4 regions of the Exiguobacterium sp. R-17 genome follow, and region 2 is predicted to be linked to each of the others. Evidence: riboswitches for the same ligand, from Rfam matches in the RefSeq annotation. Region 2 holds a riboswitch; each other region holds the start of a gene.
The links. A riboswitch is a leader RNA that binds a small molecule or an ion and turns the genes downstream of it on or off. The one in region 2 is predicted to bind thiamine pyrophosphate.

Region 1 (4,972 bases), 720 kb from region 2:
AGTATATCGATGGTATGACATTAAAGACATTTTGTGAAAATCAAGCATTACCTGTGCCGCAGGCCGTCGATATCATCGCTCAAATTTGTGATGCGATCGATCATGCCCATGCACACCGAATCATCCATCGCGATATCAAACCGCAAAACATGTTGATTCGAGAGGATGGTACCGTCAAAGTAACGGATTTCGGAATCGCTGTGGCGATGTCGAATGCGACTCTGACGCATACGATGTCGGTCCTTGGGTCTGTCCATTACTTCTCGCCAGAACAAGCAAAAGGTAAATTTGCCGATGAGAAGTCGGATATCTATTCGCTTGGTGCTGTCTTATACGAACTTGTGACAGGACAAGTCCCGTTTGAAGGTGATTCACCGGTTGCGATCGCTTTGAAGCATCTGCAAGATACACCGCGTCGTCCATCCGTCTTGAATCCGAAAGTGCCACAAGCGCTTGAGAACTGTATCATGCAGGCGCTCGCAAAAGCACCGCATGACCGTCAGCAGTCCGTCGCAGCCTTTAAGGCAGATATGGTGACGGCGTTGTCTGACGAACGAGCAAGTGAAGGCATCCGAGGTGCAGAAGAGGATGAGATGGAAAAGACGATGGTCTTATCACCTGTACAAGTGCCAGAAGAATCAAAAGCGGAACCGGACACACCTGTCGTCACGACCGTTCAACCGAAACCGTCAGAAAAGAAAAAGAAAAAACGCTGGTGGGTCATCCTATTATTACTTGTATTACTCGGTGGAGCGGCTACGACGTTTGCGATGTGGCCGGATCCTACCGTTACGGTACCGTCCGTCGTCAAAACGGATGGAGATGAAGCGGAAACGAAGCTTGAGAAACTTGGATTTGTTGTCGAGACGACAGAACGAAACAGTGATACGGTCGATGAAGGAGACGTGATCAGTCAGACACCGCGTGAAAACGCGCAGGTGAAAAAGGGCTCAACAGTCAATTTGGTCGTCTCAACCGGCAGTGCTCCGGTCGAAGTGCCAGATGTAACGGATGATGTTGAAAAAGAAGCAATTGCGACGTTAAAAGAAGCTGGATTTGCTAAAGTCGAGGTCGAACGTGAAAAGTCGGATGAAATCGAGCGAGGTAATGTGATCCGGCAATCGATCTCGGCTGGTACGGAGGTCATCGCGAAAGAACAAACGATTACGATCACCGTCTCGGAAGGAACATCTTCTTTCGAGTTGAAGGATTTGACGAACTTATCGAGTGACGAAGCAAAAGCCTACCTGGACGAAAAAGGGCTCGATGGAACGTTCGAGCAAGAATTTTCTAGCGACGTGAAACTCGATCAAGTTATCCGTCAATTCCCACAAGCAGGGACTCAAGTCGAACCGAACGACTCCGTGACGGTCTTCATCTCAAAAGGTGAGGAAGAAAAAACGTTGACAGCGACGTTCCCTGAAAAGGTCGTCTATGACGCGGTCAGCGAGAACGAGGACGAGGAACCACCGAAACAAGTCATCCGGATTGAGACGGAAGATGCGAAAGGGAAGCGGACCGTCATCGAGGAATCAATTGACCAAGATGAGACATTCGACGTGCCGGTGACGATTGATCCGGGAGAAGAAGGCAAGATTACGATTTATAAAGACGATACGGTGTATCGTTCAAAAACCATCACGTACAATCAAGCAAAAGACGCACAGTGAATGTGATGAAAAAGGAGTGCATAGGATGACGGAACAACGCATCGAAGAGAATCGAGAAGGAACGATCATACGCCTGCAGGGTGGCTTTTATGATGTCATGACACCAGAAGGAGAGGTCCGTTCACGGGCAAGAGGGAATTTCCGAAAACGCGGCATCAGTCCAGTCGTTGGAGACGAAGTCGTTCTTCATATCGAAAGTGAGACCGGGTATATTCTCGAAGTGAAGGAGCGGGACAACTTTTTAGTACGCCCGCCTGTCGCGAATATCGATCAAGCGTTGCTTGTCGTCTCGGCTGCAGAACCTGATTTTTCAGCGCACTTGCTCGATCGTTTCCTCGTCTTGATCGAAGCGAAGGAAATCCAACCCGTCATCCTGTTAACGAAGATGGACTTGCTTGATGATGTCAAAGGTCCTGCAGTTAGAGAGGCAATTGCCGCTTACCGGAAGATTGGTTATACGGTCATCGAGACATCAAGTGAGACATTGACAGGTGTTGAACAAGTCCGTCCGTTACTGGCCGGGAAAACGAGCGTTCTTGCCGGACAATCCGGTGTTGGGAAAAGTTCGCTCTTGAACGCACTTGAACCAACACTCGACTTAGAGACGAGTGCGATTTCGAAATCACTCGGACGTGGACGGCATACGACACGTCACGTCACGTTGATGCCACTTGCCGAAGGCTTGATTGCTGATACACCAGGTTTCTCGAACCTTGATTTTCCGTATGATATGGAAATCGAGGATGTACGGTGGAGTTTTCCTGAATTCGTGGCTGTACAGGACGAATGTAAGTATCGAGGATGTTTGCACTTGAATGAACCCGGATGTGCCGTCAAGGAAGCCGTCGAAGCACAAGAAATCATGTCCTCTCGTTATGAGAACTATGGTATGTTTATAGACGAAATCAAGAATCGAGCCCGGAGGTATTGAAGATGATTAAAATTGCACCATCTATCTTATCAGCAGATTTTGCGAATCTTGAGCGTGATGTCAAAGCAGTCGAGGCAGCAGGCGCGGACTATATCCATTTCGATGTCATGGATGGTCAGTTCGTACCGAATATCTCGTTTGGACTACCTGTGCTCAGCAGTTTACGTCAAAAGACGGATATGGTCCTTGATGTCCATTTAATGATTGACCAGCCAGAACGTTTCGTTGAAGATTTCGTTAAGGCAGGGGCAGATATCGTGACGTTCCACGTCGAAGCGACGAACCACGTCCATCGTGTTTTACAACAAATCAAGCTAGCTGGTGCAAAAGCAGGGGTCGTCTTGAATCCTCACACGCCATTATCAACGATTGAACACGTCCTTGAGGATGTCGATATGGTCTTATTGATGACGGTCAATCCGGGCTTTGGTGGACAAGCCTTCATCGAGAGTGTCATGCCAAAACTCGCATCACTTGCACAAATGAAAGCAGATCGTGATCTGACATTTGAAATCGAGATTGATGGTGGCGTCAACCCGGCAACAGCAAAACTTTGTATCGAAAACGGTGCGAACGTTCTTGTCGCGGGATCAGCAATCTACAATGCACCAGATTATGCGGAAGCGATCACTAGCATTCGTCAAGGGGCTGCCGTATAATAAGAACGAGAAAACGAAATATGATGACCGCAAGGGGTGTCGCTTGAAAAGCGGCTGAGAGGAGTCTTTTAGACTTTAACCCTTCGAACCTGTTCCGTTCAAACGGACGTAGGGATGTGGCGCACGCAGGCAGTACGGCGTTCGTCGTACTGCCTTTTTGCGTCCTCTCGTACAATGAAGGAGGAAAATAGCATGAAACGGTTACAAATGATGATGGAAATTGCCATCTTCGCCAGTCTCGGAGTCGTCTTTGATTTACTGATTCCATTCAAAATGCCACAAGGTGGCTCGATCAGCTTAGCGATGTTACCGATCTTCGTCATGGCATTTCGCCACGGGGTCGTCGGAGGGGTCGTCACGGGAGCGCTTGTCGGTACGATTCAATTGATGTTCGCTCCACAAGTCTTGACGATCGTTCAACCGATGCTTGACTATACGATTGCGTATGGTGTCGTCGGATTAAGTGGTCTGTTCGCGCGTCAAGTCAGACTAGCCGCACGCAATGGACAAAAGAAAAGCTTGATGGCGTTCGTTCTCCTGGCGACGTTATTAGGCGCAGGACTCCGTTATATCTGTCATGTCATCAGCGGAATCGTGTTCTTCGCGAAATATGCAGAAGGTCCAGTCGTGCCATATTCATTAGTTTATAACGCGACATACATGGTACCATCTTATGTTTTATGCGGTGTCGTCGCGGGTCTCCTCTTTACAACTGCGCCACGTTTACTACGTTATTCAGCACGAGGCGTCTGAGATGCGGACGATTCTCGTGTGCGCCGGTCCTCAAGAAGAAGTGCCGGATTTACGGACGTTTTGTCAGCCAGGTGACTTTATCGTCGGTGTCGACGGTGGTGTTCAGACGATTGAATTGTTTGGGCTGACATGCGACCTGACGATTGGTGATTTTGATTCGCTTGGTTATGTACCTGAAGGGGCAATCGTTCATCCGGCCGAGAAAGATGAAACGGATCTCGAACTGGCACTTCGTACAGTTTCAGAGAAGAAACAGTTTGAGGATACCTTCATTATCGGGGCGACAGGTGGGCGGCTCGACATGACCGTCCAAAATGTATATCTATTGAAGCGATACCCAGAGGCACGACTCGTGACGAAACGAGAAGAGGTACGATACTTGGCTGAGGGAACGTATGCAGTCGAAGCCGAAAGCTATCATTATCTTTCGTTCATTCCACTCGTACCATCGACTTTAAGCTTATCCGGAGTCAAATATCCACTTGATACACATCCAGTACCGGTCGGAGGTTCCTTGACCGTCAGTAATGAATGGAGTACGTCAGAAGCGACAGTAGAGCTCCATCAAGGAGAACTATTGATGATGCGGACGCTTAAGGAATAGAACAATCATACAAAAAGAGGCCGTGGATGACTCCGCGGCCTCTTTTTAGATGAAATTATTCTTCGAGTTGAGAAGGGGCGACACGGATGTCGCTTTGAGCGGATAGATGTTTTCCTTTGACGAAGAGATGATAACTTCCCCACATGACAAGGAAGAAAGGAACACCGATGTATAAAGCAATCCGTTGATCCGCTTGAAACGCAAGACTGACGAGGACGACGACATTAAGTGTCAACGATATCAACGGTAATACTGGATAGAATGGCGTCTTGAACTTTAGTTCGGATAGATCATGTCCGTTTCGGATGAACTGACGGCGGAACGCAAGTTGCGAAGCGGAAATTGAAATCCAACC
Region 2 (4,972 bases):
TAGATTACTCCACTCGACATAATCGCGGTCGACGATTCGGACGACGCCGACACCAGCGCGAACGAGTTGTTCTGCCGATGCCGTGCCGAGTGCCCCCATCCCAATGATCAGTACCTTTGCTGTTGCGAAGCGTGCTTGTCCTGCTTCTCCAATCGGTTGAAATCGAGTTTGACGTGAATAACGTGTCATCGAATCAATCCACTCGTTGGACTACTCGCGACTGCATACTGTTTCTTCTCGATTCTTCCCGCTTCGTAGCCGAAGCGCCCTGCTTCGACGGCTAGTCGCATCGCGTGCGCCATCTTGACCGGATCCTGGGCATGGGCGACAGCGGAGTTCAATAAGACACCATCCGCTCCCAGTTCCATTGCATAGGCGACGTCAGTTGGAGAACCGATTCCAGCGTCGACGATGACAGGCACCGTCGTCTGCTCGATGATGAACTTTAGGTGGAGCGGATTGAGGATGCCTTGCCCGGAACCGATCGGTGACGCTGCCGGCATGATGGCATGACAGCCGAGTTCCTCGAGTCGTCGTGCAAGGACGACGTCGTCCGATGTATACGGTAAGACGACGAACCCTTCTTTAAGTAACTCTTCAGAAGCCCGTAACGTCTCGATTGGGTCAGGTAGTAATGTCTTGTCGCACCCAATCACTTCGACCTTGACCATGTCGCACATACCGGATGCCTGCGCAAGTTTTGCTAGCCGAACCGCTTCTTCCGCTGTCTTCGCACCAGCCGTATTCGGTAGTAAATCATACTTTGTTAAATCAAGCGACTCCAAGAAATTCGGTTGTTGTTTGTCAAAGAGATCGAGCCGCCGGACGGCGAACGTCAAGATTTGTGAAGCGGACGCATCAATTGCCTCTTGCTGCACCGTAGCATCCGTATATTTCCCCGTTCCGAGTAATAACCGTGATTCGAATGTCTTTTCTCCAATTTGTAGCATGTTTATCCTCCTCCTACGAAATGAACGATTTCGAATGTGTCATTGTTCCGAACGACCGTTTGATTGTAAGCTCCGCGGTCGATGATCTGTCGGTTCTGTTCGACGATGACAAGTTTTTCCCCTAAGCCAAGTTGCGTGAGCATGTCCTCAATCGTCTCAATCTGTTCAATGGTGTGGTCGTTGCCGTTAATCGTAATGTTCATCGAACTTCCTCCTTTAGGGTCAACCGTAATGTGTTTGCCAAGACTTCCGCTGTCGCCGGTGCGAGTAATATGCCATGCCGATGATGCCCCGTCCCTATAAAGATCCGACGGGATGAATCTGCGACTCCGATATATGGCAAGCCGAACTCTGTTTGTGGTCGTACGCCTGACCAGACTTCTTCGATGACAGCATCACGGATCGGTGGATAGAGACGCTCTGCTGCTTGAAGCAGTGACGTGACTCCTGCGACACTAACACCGATCGTCTCGTCGTGCGGTAGTTCGGTCGCACCGATCAATATCCGTCCGTCCGCTTTCGGTACGAGGTAGACGGCGTCATCAAACAGGATCGAGCGTAATGGCTGACCTGCGAGACGGACTGCCAGACATTCCCCTTTGACACCGTGCGTCGCAATCGAAATACCAGCTGTATCGAGCAAGGCTTGGGACCCGCGTCCGGCAGCAACCGTCACCGTTCGTCCCGTCCACGTTCCCGTGTTCGACTCAACCCTAATGAAATCATCACTCTCCTCGATTCGCGTGACGTCCACCTGTTCTTCGATTGGTACCCCACGATTTCGTAAGACATGCATCAATGCAGTCGTTAGTCGTCGCGGATCGATTTGACCGACCGATGGAAATAAGTATTCTTGCCCATTTCGTTTCAATAAAAATGGTTGTTCCCGGTAGCCACAATCGATCCCGGTCTCGCGCGTGAGGCGTCGCGCAAGTAACGGATACAGACGGCGACTTCGCGCGGCAAGCGTATGCAATTCTTCTCTCAGCTCGATGTCCGTCGCAAGCATCCCGGCAGCCGCCCGACTCGTCCCTTGTCCGCATGTTCCGCGATCAAGGACAAGAACGGATTCGTTCTGACAAGCGAGACTGTAAGCAAGCGTCAAACCGATGACTCCACCACCGATGATGATGTGATCCGTCATACCCGTACCCCCTGATAACGCTGAATGGCAGCATGCGGGTCCGCTTGACCGAGAATACCGGATAAGACGGCGATTCCGCTTGCACCGGTCGCTGCGATTTCAGGAATGCGATCAGGAGTGATCCCGCCGATTGCGATGACTGGTTTCGTCGTGAAAGTGACAACTTGCTTCAAGGCATCGATCCCTCGCGGTGGCACGTTTGGTTTCGACGCTGTCGGATAAATATGACCGTACAGCAGTCGGTCGGCTCCTTCCGCTTCCGCTGCAAGTGCTTCTGCCAGAGAGTGGACGGATTTCCCGATGATGAGATTCGGAAAGTGACGCCTTACATCGCCGACGCGTAAGGATCGTCGCGTCAACTGCACACCGATACCAGCGACATGGGCGACGTCGACCCGATCATGAACGGTTAATTGATTAGGCGAATACCCTTTCGCAAGGAGCGCGTCAATCAGTTCTAGCAATTCTGCTGCCGACAAATTCGGTTCTCGAAGATGAAGCTGATCCGTATATGGTTGAAGCGATTGAAAGGTTTCCACTCCATCACGTGGATTGATGGATCCCGTCGAAATCAGATGTAGACGCATCATGTTCTTCCTTTCGATACGAAAAAAGGACCACTCCCGATGTTGAAGGGAGTGGTCCGAAAATGCGCTGAAGCGCTAAGGATATCTAAGGTTTCGAGCCACTTCCCTCCGCTAGTACGAACTAGATCAGGTTCAAAGGGTCCGGATACTTCCGTCTCAGTCTGCTGCGAGACTCCCCTAGTGTCTTTTCGTGTTTAATTGGCTTGCCCCATTAGTTTAGCATGAGTCGCTTTGCTTCGCTAGTCCTAGTTGAGCGCTTCCACTTGCTGAATAAGCTCCGATTTCGTCGGTCGCTGTTGCTTCTGGCTGTCGGCATAGGTCTGCTTCAGCTTCAGGATCCGCATCACTTTAGCATCGAGCATCTCTGACGACAACGTTTTTTCTTTAACGGCTTGCATCACTTTGGTGTGGACCTTCGGATAGGCACCTGCTTCCGAAAACATCGCCATATCAGCTCCGTTGACAAGTGCCTGGCGTGCCGCTTCCGCGAGACCATATCGTTTCGTGATTGCCCCCATGACAAGGTCATCCGTGATGATGACGCCCTTGAATCCGAGTTGTTGACGCAAGAGGTCAGTCAAGATCGGCTTCGAGAGCGAAGATGGATTTTGATCGTCATACACGGGATAGAGAATATGGGCGACCATCACCATCTCGGCGCCCTCTTGAATCGCTTCTTGGAACGGTAACAGTTCCGTTCGCTTCAGTTCTTCCTTTGATGCTGTCACTTTCGGCAACCCGACATGGGAATCGACACTCGTATTGCCGTGACCGGGAAAATGTTTGACGACCGGAATCGTTCCCGTCTCTTGCATCCCGTGCATCAGAGCCGTACCGAGAGTCGCGACGGTCTTTGGATCAGCACTTAACGCACGGTCGCCGATGATTGGATTGTTCGGATTGCTATTGACGTCAAGGACCGGTGCGAAGTCCATGTTGAACCCATAAAATCGTGACAGGTGACCGAGCGTACGTCCGACATCTTCCATTTTTGCAGCATCTGCACCTTGCGCCATCCGTTGACTCGTCGGGAGACGTAATCGTTGATCCGGTACCCGGCTGACCCGTCCGCCCTCTTCATCAACACCGACGAAAACATACGGTTTTTGGTTCGTTTCTTGAATGGCACGCGTGAACGTCAAGAGTTGATCTTCTGACGTAATATTCCCACCAAGCAGTAAGACCCCACCGATCGCATGCGTCTGCAACAATTTCCGGTCAGCTGCTGAAAGTTCCGTGCCGGCAACTCCGATATAGAGCAGTTGATCGATTTTTTCTGACGTCGACATCGCTTCAAGTTGTTGCTTTAATCGTGCTTGTTGTTGTGCTTCCTTTGTCGGCTCAGGCTTTGGTTTCTTCGCCTCCGTCGGTTGCTTCGTTGCTGGTTGTGATGGTTTCGTTGGTTCCGTCGTCTCCTGCGCACACCCTGCAAGCAACAGGCAACCGATCAGTGCTACTTTCTTCACAAAGGATCCTCGCTCCGGACACCATTGATGGAATAATAGACGGAAATCTCAGCGTTCAAGGATTGCGAGACCGAACAATATTTATCCTTTGATAACGAGATGGCGCGACGGACCTTATCTTCCGGGAGATCACCTTCAAGCCGGTAATGAATCGAGATTGACGTAAAACGCCGCGGATGATCCTCTGCCCGTTCCCCTTCGATATCCATTTCGAAATGAGTAATCGTCAAGCGCATCTTCTCTAAAATCGAGACGATGTCGATTCCAGTACAGCCGGCAACGGCATGTAGCAGCAGTTCAGTCGGTCGTGGTGCTTGATTTTCGCCACCGTTCTCCGGTGCTGCATCCATCGCAAGATGATGCCCTGATTCCGTCTGTCCACTAAACCCCATCTGTTTGTTCCATGTCACTGTCGCTTGCATCGTTTCCACTCCTTTGTCAGTAGTCTTCATCTGTAGTATACGCAAAAAACAGCAAGCCTGGAAATTCTCACGCTATTTCGAATAATGGTTCTTTTCCCGAATTCTCGCTTTGCGATACCCGACGAAATCGTTTCATGCTATCCTGTTACTCATAGTTTCGCGCGCAAGCGCCAGAATTGAGGAATCATCCATGTCACCTACTACTCGTTTAAGTCGACGCGATTGGCTGTTGATCGCCACGTTGTCGCTCCTGACGTTCGTTCTCGGAACAAGCGAATTCGTCATCGTCGGGATCCTCGCTGAAATCTCCTCAGCCCTTGATATCACGATCGCAACAGCCGGTACGCTCGTCTCGGCATTTGCCATCTCCTTTGCGATTGGTACACCGATTGTCATGTCGCTG
Region 3 (4,972 bases), 340 kb from region 2:
TTGAAGCAACTCGCTCATCAATTGAGGCAAACGGCATACAACTGGATCTGGTTGACGCATTGTGAGACGTCAACGGGTGTTCTCTATGATCTTGATGCAGTAAAAGTGCTGTTAGATCAACGAACCGCACTCGTCGTCGATGCGATCAGCGCTGTTGGAACCGGACGTTTCTCATACGCTGGTTGCAAATTCGTCACGACTGTTTCCGGGAAAGCGATTGGTGGTTTACCGGGTCTTGCGTTCATTGGTCACGCAGATCGCGTCCTACCTTCTCTCTGTATTCCCCGTTATCTGGATTTAGGACTCTATGCGGAAGGGGTTGCCTTTTCCGGCTCGTCGAACCTGTTGCTTGCCTGTCAGGCAGCGCTTGATGCCCTCGATCTTAATCAAGCAGCAATCAAGATGACCTATCTCGAACAAGCCGTCCGCGCAACTGGATTCCAACTCCTCGCACAACAAGAAGCACAAGCGCCGGGAATACTGACGATCGTTCATCCGTCCGCAACCGCTTTAGGCGACGCTCTGCGCATTCAGGGGTATCACGTCCAGTACGAAAGCGACTATCTCGTTTACAATCAGTGGCTGCAAATTTCGACGATGGGACAGACGACGATGCGGCAAATTGAACGCCTCGTTCGTGTTTTAGTTCGTGAAAATCAACGAATCATCATAAAGAATGAAAAAAACGAAAGACCTCTCAACCCCTGATTTCAAGCGGTTTGGAGGTCTTTCGACTTCAAAAAGATAAAAAAAGAGGTTTATGGATTTAAAACATAGGGGTATAAACTCATTAGCACCGCATCAAACCGGTGACTTACTCACACATGTTTCTCAATATCAGCGTAATGACCTGGGAGAGAAATGCAAAGTCACGAAAGCGTCAGATTCATGAGAGTCTGAAACCGATTGTCTTAGCATGATTCATATTGTTCAGGATTCGTCCTGCTCCTACATTCATTACCTTTTGAGGGCTATACCAAATTCAAGGGGGAAATGAACATGTCAGTTAATTTAACAGCCGAAAAACGCGAGGTACGTCCACGCTCACTCCGTAAACAATTGCGTCATGAAGGAAAAGCTCTTGGCGTCGTGTATGGTTACAAAGTGGAAAGTACACCAATCGCATTTGAAGAAAAAGAATTGCTTAAAATCGTCCGAGAAAACGGTGAAAACGTCTTGATTTCACTCAAACTCGACGGTAAAAATATTAACGTCTTGATCAATCGCCGTGATATGGATGTCTTCACACCAACAGTCGATCACGTTGAATTCATCGCCGTGAAAATGGATGAAGAAACAGAAGTCGAAGCAGACGTTGTACTTGTTGGCGAAGCAGCCGGTGCAAAAGTTGGTGGTTTCCTATCACAAACACTCTTTAAAGTAACAGTCGCCGCTACACCAGATAAATTACCAGAAAACGTCGAAGTCGACGTCACGAACCTCGAAATCGGCGATTCGATTTCTGTAGCCGATCTTCCAGAACAAAAAGATTTCCGCATCGTTACAGAAGGCGATATTCAAGTCGCAGCTGTCGTCGAATCGACACTCGAGCAGGATCTTGAAGAAATCGAGGAAGCAGAGGCACAAGCAGAAGCTGGCGAAGACAACGAAGCGGAAGCAACAGAAGCGTCTTCAGAAGAAACAGCTGAAGAGAACGAAGACAATAAATAAGTCGTTTAAAGATACGCCCTTTGCGGCGTATCGTTTTTTTGTGTCTTGACAACAGACGCTGGATTGCCTAAAGTGAACAGCGTATCACCTATTACCATATCCACTAGGGGAGCCCAATTGGCTGAGACGATTCACTTCGGACCCTTCGAACCTGATCTAGTTCATACTAGCGTAGGAAAGTGGAGCGATCACATCCAATGACTCCTGCTGCGCGCAGTTTTTCTGAGGACCGCTCTCTTTTTTACGGAGGGCGGTCTTTTTTGGCGTCTCCCCCATTCAAAGGAGGACGTATCTAATGCAACACTGGAAAATGAAAGAAATCATGGTCATGATGATGCTCGCCGTCGCTTGCGGCGTCATCTATCTTGGTTGGTCAACACTCTGGTTACCGATCTCAGCGATCTTCGGTCCTGTCGGTGCCAACTGGATGTTTGGCATCTGGATCATTGCGAGTCCGCTCGTCGCAGCAATCATTCAAAAGCCAGGTGCCGCTTTAATTGCGGAAGTCGTCGCGGCAGCCGTCGAACTGTTCACAGGTAGTCATTTTGGTTTATCCGCTCTTCTGATCGGAGTCTGCCAAGGACTTGGTGCGGAACTCGTCTTCGCGATGACGCGTTACCGTCGTTATGACACATGGACCTTGATGTTATCGGGTGTCGGAGCCGCGATTGGTAGCATCGTTTATAGTCTAATCGCGAACGGATTCGGTTACTACACAACGACGACGTTGCTTGCGACAACTGGCTTACAATTGATCAGCGGCGCATTACTCGGTGGCTTGCTTGCAGCCATTCTCGTCCGTCGCCTTGTTGCGACTGGTGTCTTGAACGGGTTTGCGGCAGGACGTGCGAAACGAGAAATCGCATGATTACTGTCGACGACCTCAGCATCCGCTATCCCGGTCAGATGAAATCGGTGCTCAATCATGTATCGCTGACGATTGAGCAAGGGACGACCCTTCTGCTCGGACGAAGTGGGAGTGGCAAGACGACATTACTTCATGCCCTTGCCGGACTGACACCGGAAACGATTGAAGTCGAACAGACTGGTACCGTTACCCGGTCCGGTTCGGTCGGAATCTTGTTTCAAAATCCAGAAGAACAGTTCTGCATGGAGACGATCGGACGCGAAATCGCTTTTAGTTTAGAAAATCGCTCGATTCCGCACGTGGAGATGGATGAACGAATTGAACGCTTACTCGCACTCGTCGGTCTCCCCCTTCCCTTCTCGACACCGATCGCGAGTCTATCCGGTGGAATGAAACAGCGTCTCGCGCTCGCAGCGGTCCTAGCACTTGAGCCGACGATCTTATTACTCGATGAACCAACGGCTCAGATTGATCCAATCGGACAACATGAGCTGATGGCGTTGATTTTTCGGATTCAAAAAGAACACGATTTAACGATCGTCTTGATCGAACACCAACTCGATGTCTGTTTGTCGTACGTCGACCAGGTCGTCTTGCTTGAGGACGGATCGATTACTGCGACAGCAGATCCACGGGATCTGTTCCCCCAGGATTACAAAGAGCTTCAAACGAAAGGTATTGCCGTTCCCTCTTTGTATCCGTATACGTTAGAGACATTACCCATAGATGGACCGCAAGCGGCGCGACTTCATGTGCCTTCCACCGTCGCTACAGCTGGTCGCTCTTTGTTACACGTCGCTGCATTATCGACGAAAGCACCATATCCGCTGACCGATGCGACATTTTCCCTGCAGACAGGAGAATGGGTGATGCTGCTTGGGGCAAATGGATCCGGGAAAAGTACATTGCTTGCGACACTCGGGCGGTTGCTTCCCAATCGTGGAACGTATCAGCTCCAGGGACGTCCGGTTCATCGTTACTCCCGGCGTCGCTTTTATGAGCAAGTTGGCTATGTCTTTCAACAACCGGATCTGCAGTTTCTTAAGCTGACGGTCGAAGCGGAAATCGACTGGAGCCACCGGGCATCGACGAACGTTAAGCGCGCGGCGTTGCTCGAACGGCTGGAACTGACATCTGTCAAACAGCAGTCACCACTTGCTCTTAGTACGGGGCAACAACGACGGCTCAGCGTCGCAACGATGCTCGGACAAACGAAAGACTTATTGTTGCTCGATGAACCGACCTTCGGACAAGATGGATTGACGACACGACGCTTAATGGAACAGTTACAGATGGAACAACAGAACGGTACGACACTCGTCATGGCGACGCATGATATGGAGCTCGTCGCCCGGTATGCGGATCGTGTCCTCGTCATGGAGCAAGGACGGATTGCTTTTGACGGTCGCCCAAGCGAGTTATTCGCTGACGTTCCATTACTCGAGCGCTGTCAGCTACAACGTCCACTTTCGTACCAATTCCAGGAGGTGAAACGTGATGCAAACGAACGTGTCCCCGTTCGCTAAACTCAATCCCGTCATTAAGGGAAGCGGATTGTTTTTGATCATGTTTGCCTTGATTGCAACGAATGACTGGGTCAAAACGTTAGTATTCCTGAGTTTTGCTATCGCAATGCTACTCCTCTCCGGATGGGGTCCTTTTGATTTCTTGAAGCGACTTGCGCCGTATAGTCTATTATTCTTATTGACGTTCTGGATGATGGCGGCTTTCGGCAAAGGAACGAATACTCTTTGGTCGTTTGGTTGGTTTCATGTCACGTTGGAAAGCGTCGCGCACGGCTGGTTACTTGCCTTGCGGATGGCCACGTTCGTCTGCTTGAGCCTCGCTTTCGTCACGACGACCGACGCGACCCGTTTCGTAATGAGCTTGATCCATCAGGCGAAGTTATCGCCCCGCTTTGCTTACGGATTCCTTGCCGGGATTCGCTTTCTGCCGCAACTGGTCGAAGAAGTCCGCGTTTTGCGGCAAGTCCGGATGATTCGCAATGTGCACAGTCGCTTTCCTGGTGATGGATTTCTTTCAATTGGCTTACCGCTCTTCTCACGATCGATCCAGCGGGCAGAACGGATGGCGATTGCTCTCGAAGCCCGTCACTTTTCAGCAGAGCGAACGTATTACGAGGTACCGGTCGTTCAGCGTCAGGATATTATTTATCTCGTGGTCATCCTCCTATTCATCAGTCTTGTCTTTTGGCTATGATTACCGCCACCCGTATCCGGGTACACTCTAGCAAGACAGATTGAAGGAGAACGACATGAAACGTATCCTCTTGATTGGTGCAGGTCACGCTCACCTGCATTGCATTACACACGGACCAACAGAAGACGTCGAGTGGCTGGTCCTGAACGCCTCGACGTACCAATATTACTCGGGCATGTACTCTGGGCTTGCTGACGGAACATACGACATGGA
Region 4 (4,972 bases), 230 kb from region 2:
TCGATCAATCGGTCGAGCGGATCCTGACGCTGAAGGCAGAACGCGGAATATGGAATGGCACGACGGATACGACATCCTTAGCAGATAAACTCGCGCAAGCGAACCAAATCGTCGGTAGTCCCGAACATAAAGCAAAAGAACGCGCGATGACGGAAGCCGCGGTCACACTCGTGAAAAATGATCAGCGGACGTTACCCTTCAAGCCGAAAAAGAATGCAAACGTTCTTGTGATCGCCCCTGCGACGGATCAAACGGACAGCATGAAAAAGACGATTGCTTCCCTGCCTAAGAACCGGAACTGGCACGTAACGACAGCGAATTACTCGGCTACTACGCTACCGCTCGACCAAAACCCGACACTACGGGCACAACTCGATGCAGCAGATTACATCATCGTCGGTTCAAACGTCAATACGAGTGCCAAACTACTGCCTACTGCACCAGAGCAAGCGATTCCGGCTTCAATCTTCCGGTATGCGAAACAAACAGATATACCATCCGTCTTGCTTAGCCTCCGCAATCCATACGATGTCGCCGTTCAACCGGACGCACCGGCACACGTCCTCGTCTATGGTTTTAAAGGGGATCCGAACGGACCGGACTCCGAAGCAGGCAATCTGAAATCAGCGGGACCGAACCTCCCTGCCGGTATCCGAGCGATTTTCGGAACGTTTAAGCCCCAAGGCACTCTACCTGTTGATGTACCAGTCTTTCAGAACGGTATCTTTACCGATCAACTGCATCTCGAATTTGGTGACGGCTTTAAAAATTGGAAAAAATGAGAACATGATACACAAAAGACCGAGACTCCTTTAAAGGATGCCTCGGTCTTTTAACGATTGATACGGATAATCCGCTTCTTCTTTCGCACGATGGTAGACGCGGTATAACCAATAGGTCAGTAATGCATAGACGACAATGACAAGAACAGCAGAAATGTAGCTCCCCATGCTATATGCTACCTTGAAGTTTCGAGTCGTAGCGGATATACCGGACAACACGATTAACGTTGGAATGATATATCCAATAAATCTTACTTTGACTTTACCCAGCATTCGTTGCACGGCATACGCGGCGCTGATCGCGAGTATGATCACGATGATTTCCATTTCTACCCCTACTTCCGCTAAATGTTATACCTAATTCTACCATTCAACTCTTTAGGAAGATACCGTCCGTGCTGGAATCGTCTCGTAAATCGACGTAAACGTTTCTTCCGTCCATCCCATATGCCAAAACAGCAACTCATAATAACAGCTCGTCACGAAATGCCGTTTCATCCGCTCTCGTTCAGTCGGGCTTGCTTGTTCCGCCAACGTATCAAGCCGTGCAATCTGTTCAAAGACGACCTTTTCGAACCATTCCGAACTATATGTGTCGATCCATTGCTGATAGATTTTTTCATCCGGTGTACACGTCAATAATTGTTGTCCAACTTCATAATACAACCAGTAACATGGCAAGATGGCAGCAATCGTCTCACCAAGCGTCCCTTCACTCGCATGATGCATGTGTGAGACGTAAGCATATGCCGTTGGTGCCGGTTCAAATGCTTCAAGGTCTGCTTCTGTGATACCGAGCGGCTCGAAAAATGATTGATGCAAGCTCAGTTCTGCCCCATATGTCGAAGTCGCGTGCTCGGCAAGTGTCGCGATCGTCGCAAAGTCATCTGCTTTTGACGCTGCCTTCGCTTGAATCTTCGCAAAGTGTTTTAAGTAATACGCATCCTGCATGACATAATGTCGAAATTTCGAGAGCGGTAACGTTCCCTCGCCGATTCCTTGAACGAATGGGTGCGTAAAACTACTGTCCCAATACGCTTGTGCTGCTTGTTTGATTTCTTGTGTGAATGTCATGATCTCATCCTCCTCGTTTTTATGAAACGAAAAAACACCACCCCGAAACACACGGGCATGGCGCAAGAAGAACAAGACTTGACGCCACTTCCCTCCGTAAGTACGAACTTAATCAGGTTCAAAGGGTCCGAACGTCTTCGTTCGTCTCAGTCGGTCAACCGACTCCCCTAGTGGTCATTATTCGATTCAAATCCACTATAGTATGCTGAAAATGGAAGTCAAGTTGTCCTCTTTTCGCTATACTATGGAGTGTCAGAAGGCGGATATCGTCTCCATCTACAGACCGATTCCGAACTTCTTTCGTTCTCGTACACTAATTTTAGTACCTGATACTATAATTCATTCTGTTACTTACAATTGGAGGATTTCATTATGCATACACCAACAAAAATCATGGCGTCAGCCGTTATCGCTTCTGCTTTATTACTTCCGACAGCCGCATCCGCCGAGCAAGTCGTTGATAAAACGATCGTCACTCTCGGGGAGTCACTCGGCGCAAAAGATAAGGCTTGGGTACTTTCACGTCTCAATGCACCAGAAGGTATCACACCGATCATCGCAACCTCTGCAGACGAAGAAAAATACCTCGGGAAAAACATTCCCCAGTCACAAAAGGGCGGCAACATGTATTCATCCGCTAAGATCGAATTGACGGAAAAAGGGGACGGACTTTCCGTTGCGACGGAAAACATCACGTGGGTGACGAAGGATATGTACTTGAACGCTCTCGTCACGGCAGGTGTCAAAGATGCCGACATCACGATCACTTCTCCTTATAAAGTGACTGGAACATCGGCACTGACAGGAATCATGAAAGCCTATGATCAAACTTCGGCTGAGACCGGAATCAAGCTGAGTGACGAACGGAAAGATTTAGCACAGCAAGAATTATCGGTCACATCAGACGTCGGGAAGACAGTCGGGACAGATAAAGTCGCTGATTTGATGAATGAGATCAAGGCCGAAATCGCGAATCAAAAACCGGAAACAAAAGTTGAGATCGAAAACCTGATCGTCCAAGTCATTCAAAACAACAACATCCAACTGTCTGACGCACAGATGGATCGGTTGACGAATCTATTCAATCAAATGGAGCAAGCGAACATCAACTGGGGGCAAATCGAGAGTGGACTGAAAAATGCTGGTCAAGACATCCATTCGTTTGCAACGTCCGAGGAGACAAAAGGATTCTTCGCTAAATTATTTGATGGTCTGAGTGACTTCTTCAGCTCGATTGCTGGTGTGTTCAAATAATTCAGACTTCCGCAATTAACAAGATAATGGTAAACTGATTGTATCTGAAACGAAAGGTGGTGTGAAATGATGGACTTTGCCGCGTGCAAACATTGGTTAATGGAACAATTGTATCGGTTGCGCGCGATTTTTCATGGAATGGCGTTCTAAGGCACCCGTCTGCCCTTTTTAGAACTTCATGATTGAAAAATACAGCAAAGCGCATCTTTCACACACTAGGGAGAGTGCTATTTGCGCTCTCCTTTTTTTAATGCGCGCGAAAGGATCAACTCATTATGATGATTTGCGACATTCAACATCTGACAAAACAATTCGGAGGCGAAACGATCTTAACGGACGTTTCCCTCTTCTTAAACGAACACGATCGTGTCGGTCTGATTGGACGAAACGGAAGTGGTAAAACGACATTACTCCGCTTACTTGCTCGCCTTGACCAACCGGACGGTGGCGTCATCTATCAAAAGAACGGTTTGACGATTGGCTACTTGGAACAACTTCCCACTTATGCCGAGACAATGACCGGACTCGACGTCCTTTGGACGGCGTTTGAAGAGATCCTCGCAATCCGTTCTCGGATGCAACAGTTGGAGCTTTTGATGGCGACAGCGCCAGATGATCTGGATGCACTACTCGTTCGATATGCGGAAGCGATAAATGCATTCGAACAAAAAGATGGCTATCTACTCGACTCGAAGATCGAGCGCATGGTGAACGGATTACATTTACGTCCGTTACTCACTCGCCCTTTCCATCAGTTGAGCGGCGGTGAGCAAACGAAGATTTGCCTCGGTCGCATGTTGCTGATGGAACCACACCTCCTGATCCTTGATGAGCCGACGAACCATCTTGATTTAGCTGCCGTTGAATGGTTAGAACAATTCTTACGGGACTACACTGGAACTATCCTGCTCGTCTCTCACGACCGGGTCTTCTTAGACGCCGTCGTCACCTCGATCGTCGAGCTCGAAGATGGTGAACTGACCTCCTACCTAGGGAACTACAGTGCGTTCGTCGTCGAACGAGAACGTCGCTTGATGGAACAGTTCCACGCCTATCAGGAGCAACAGAAAAAAATCAAGAAGATGAAGGAAGCGATTCGTCGACTACGGCAGTGGGCAAACGAAGCATCTCCACCGAGTGAGAAATTATTCCGTAAAGCAAAATCGATGGAGCGGGCACTCGAGCGAATCGAACGGATCAAACGACCGCAACTCGAAGCCAAAACCGCTGATGTCTCTTTTTCTTCTACCGATCATACGAGTCAAGTCGTCTTTCGCGCTGAAGAGCTCTCTTTCGCTTACGATTCCCGTCGCATTTTCGATGTTGTCTCGTTCGAAATCATGGCTCAAGATCGGGTTGCAATCGTCGGAACGAATGGGAGCGGGAAATCGACGTTGCTCGCACTGTTGCTTGATGAATTGTCACCAGACGCAGGCACGCTCACGCGTGGACCATCGAACCGGATCGGTTACTTGTCCCAACATGCTCATTTCGAGGAGGATGCTCGCTTAATCGACTGGTTTAGAGACCGCATTGCCGTTCCAGAAGCGGAAGCCCGCCATATTCTTGCCCGGTTCCTGTTTTTCGGACCGACTGTCTTTCGGTCTATTTTGTCACTAAGCGGAGGAGAACGTGTTCGATTGCAGCTTGCCGTACTCGTTCATTCGTCGATCAACGTTTTGATTCTCGATGAGCCGACGAATCATCTAGATATTGAATCAAGAGAGACGCTTGAAGAAGCACTCGAGAATTTTTCTGGTACATTGATCGCCGTCTCACACGACCGCTATTTCTTGAATCGTCTTTTTCCAAAAATCATTTGGCTTGACCATCAAATTACTTCGTATACTGGAAACTATGCT

Region 1: it holds a riboswitch for thiamine pyrophosphate, as region 2 does, so the genes downstream of both, thiT (energy-coupled thiamine transporter ThiT) here and ACN9MT_RS06080 (thiamine phosphate synthase) in region 2, are expected to answer to the same signal.
Region 3: it holds a riboswitch for thiamine pyrophosphate, as region 2 does, so the genes downstream of both, ACN9MT_RS08080 (ECF transporter S component) here and ACN9MT_RS06080 (thiamine phosphate synthase) in region 2, are expected to answer to the same signal.
Region 4: it holds a riboswitch for thiamine pyrophosphate, as region 2 does, so the genes downstream of both, tenA (thiaminase II) here and ACN9MT_RS06080 (thiamine phosphate synthase) in region 2, are expected to answer to the same signal.

The regions. Positions count from the first base shown of each region.
Region 1 covers NZ_CP184372.1:1,899,754-1,904,725, reverse strand. The annotation lists gene pknB (Stk1 family PASTA domain-containing Ser/Thr kinase) at 1-1,670, shown strand, start outside; gene rsgA (ribosome small subunit-dependent GTPase A) at 1,696-2,601, shown strand; gene rpe (ribulose-phosphate 3-epimerase) at 2,604-3,260, shown strand; TPP riboswitch at 3,283-3,392, shown strand; gene thiT (energy-coupled thiamine transporter ThiT) at 3,453-4,013, shown strand; gene ACN9MT_RS10200 (thiamine diphosphokinase) at 4,015-4,617, shown strand; gene ACN9MT_RS10195 (amino acid permease) at 4,673-4,972, opposite strand, start outside.
Region 2 covers NZ_CP184372.1:1,175,527-1,180,498, reverse strand. The annotation lists gene ACN9MT_RS06100 (ThiF family adenylyltransferase) at 1-189, opposite strand, end outside; gene ACN9MT_RS06095 (thiazole synthase) at 186-950, opposite strand; gene thiS (sulfur carrier protein ThiS) at 953-1,153, opposite strand; gene ACN9MT_RS06085 (FAD-dependent oxidoreductase) at 1,150-2,094, opposite strand; gene ACN9MT_RS06080 (thiamine phosphate synthase) at 2,091-2,681, opposite strand; TPP riboswitch at 2,768-2,870, opposite strand; gene nagZ (beta-N-acetylhexosaminidase) at 2,927-4,147, opposite strand; gene ACN9MT_RS06070 (OsmC family protein) at 4,144-4,569, opposite strand; gene ACN9MT_RS06065 (MFS transporter) at 4,760-4,972, shown strand, end outside.
Region 3 covers NZ_CP184372.1:1,519,164-1,524,135, forward strand. The annotation lists gene ACN9MT_RS08070 (GNAT family N-acetyltransferase) at 1-708, shown strand, start outside; gene ACN9MT_RS08075 (50S ribosomal protein L25/general stress protein Ctc) at 1,000-1,671, shown strand; TPP riboswitch at 1,767-1,866, shown strand; gene ACN9MT_RS08080 (ECF transporter S component) at 1,967-2,539, shown strand; gene ACN9MT_RS08085 (ABC transporter ATP-binding protein) at 2,536-4,065, shown strand; gene ACN9MT_RS08090 (energy-coupling factor transporter transmembrane component T family protein) at 4,037-4,759, shown strand; gene ACN9MT_RS08095 (NAD(P)/FAD-dependent oxidoreductase) at 4,815-4,972, shown strand, end outside.
Region 4 covers NZ_CP184372.1:945,794-950,765, reverse strand. The annotation lists gene ACN9MT_RS04910 (glycoside hydrolase family 3 N-terminal domain-containing protein) at 1-782, shown strand, start outside; gene ACN9MT_RS04905 (hypothetical protein) at 813-1,109, opposite strand; gene tenA (thiaminase II) at 1,161-1,856, opposite strand; TPP riboswitch at 1,929-2,035, opposite strand; gene ACN9MT_RS04895 (DUF1002 domain-containing protein) at 2,229-3,110, shown strand; gene abc-f (ribosomal protection-like ABC-F family protein) at 3,386-4,972, shown strand, end outside.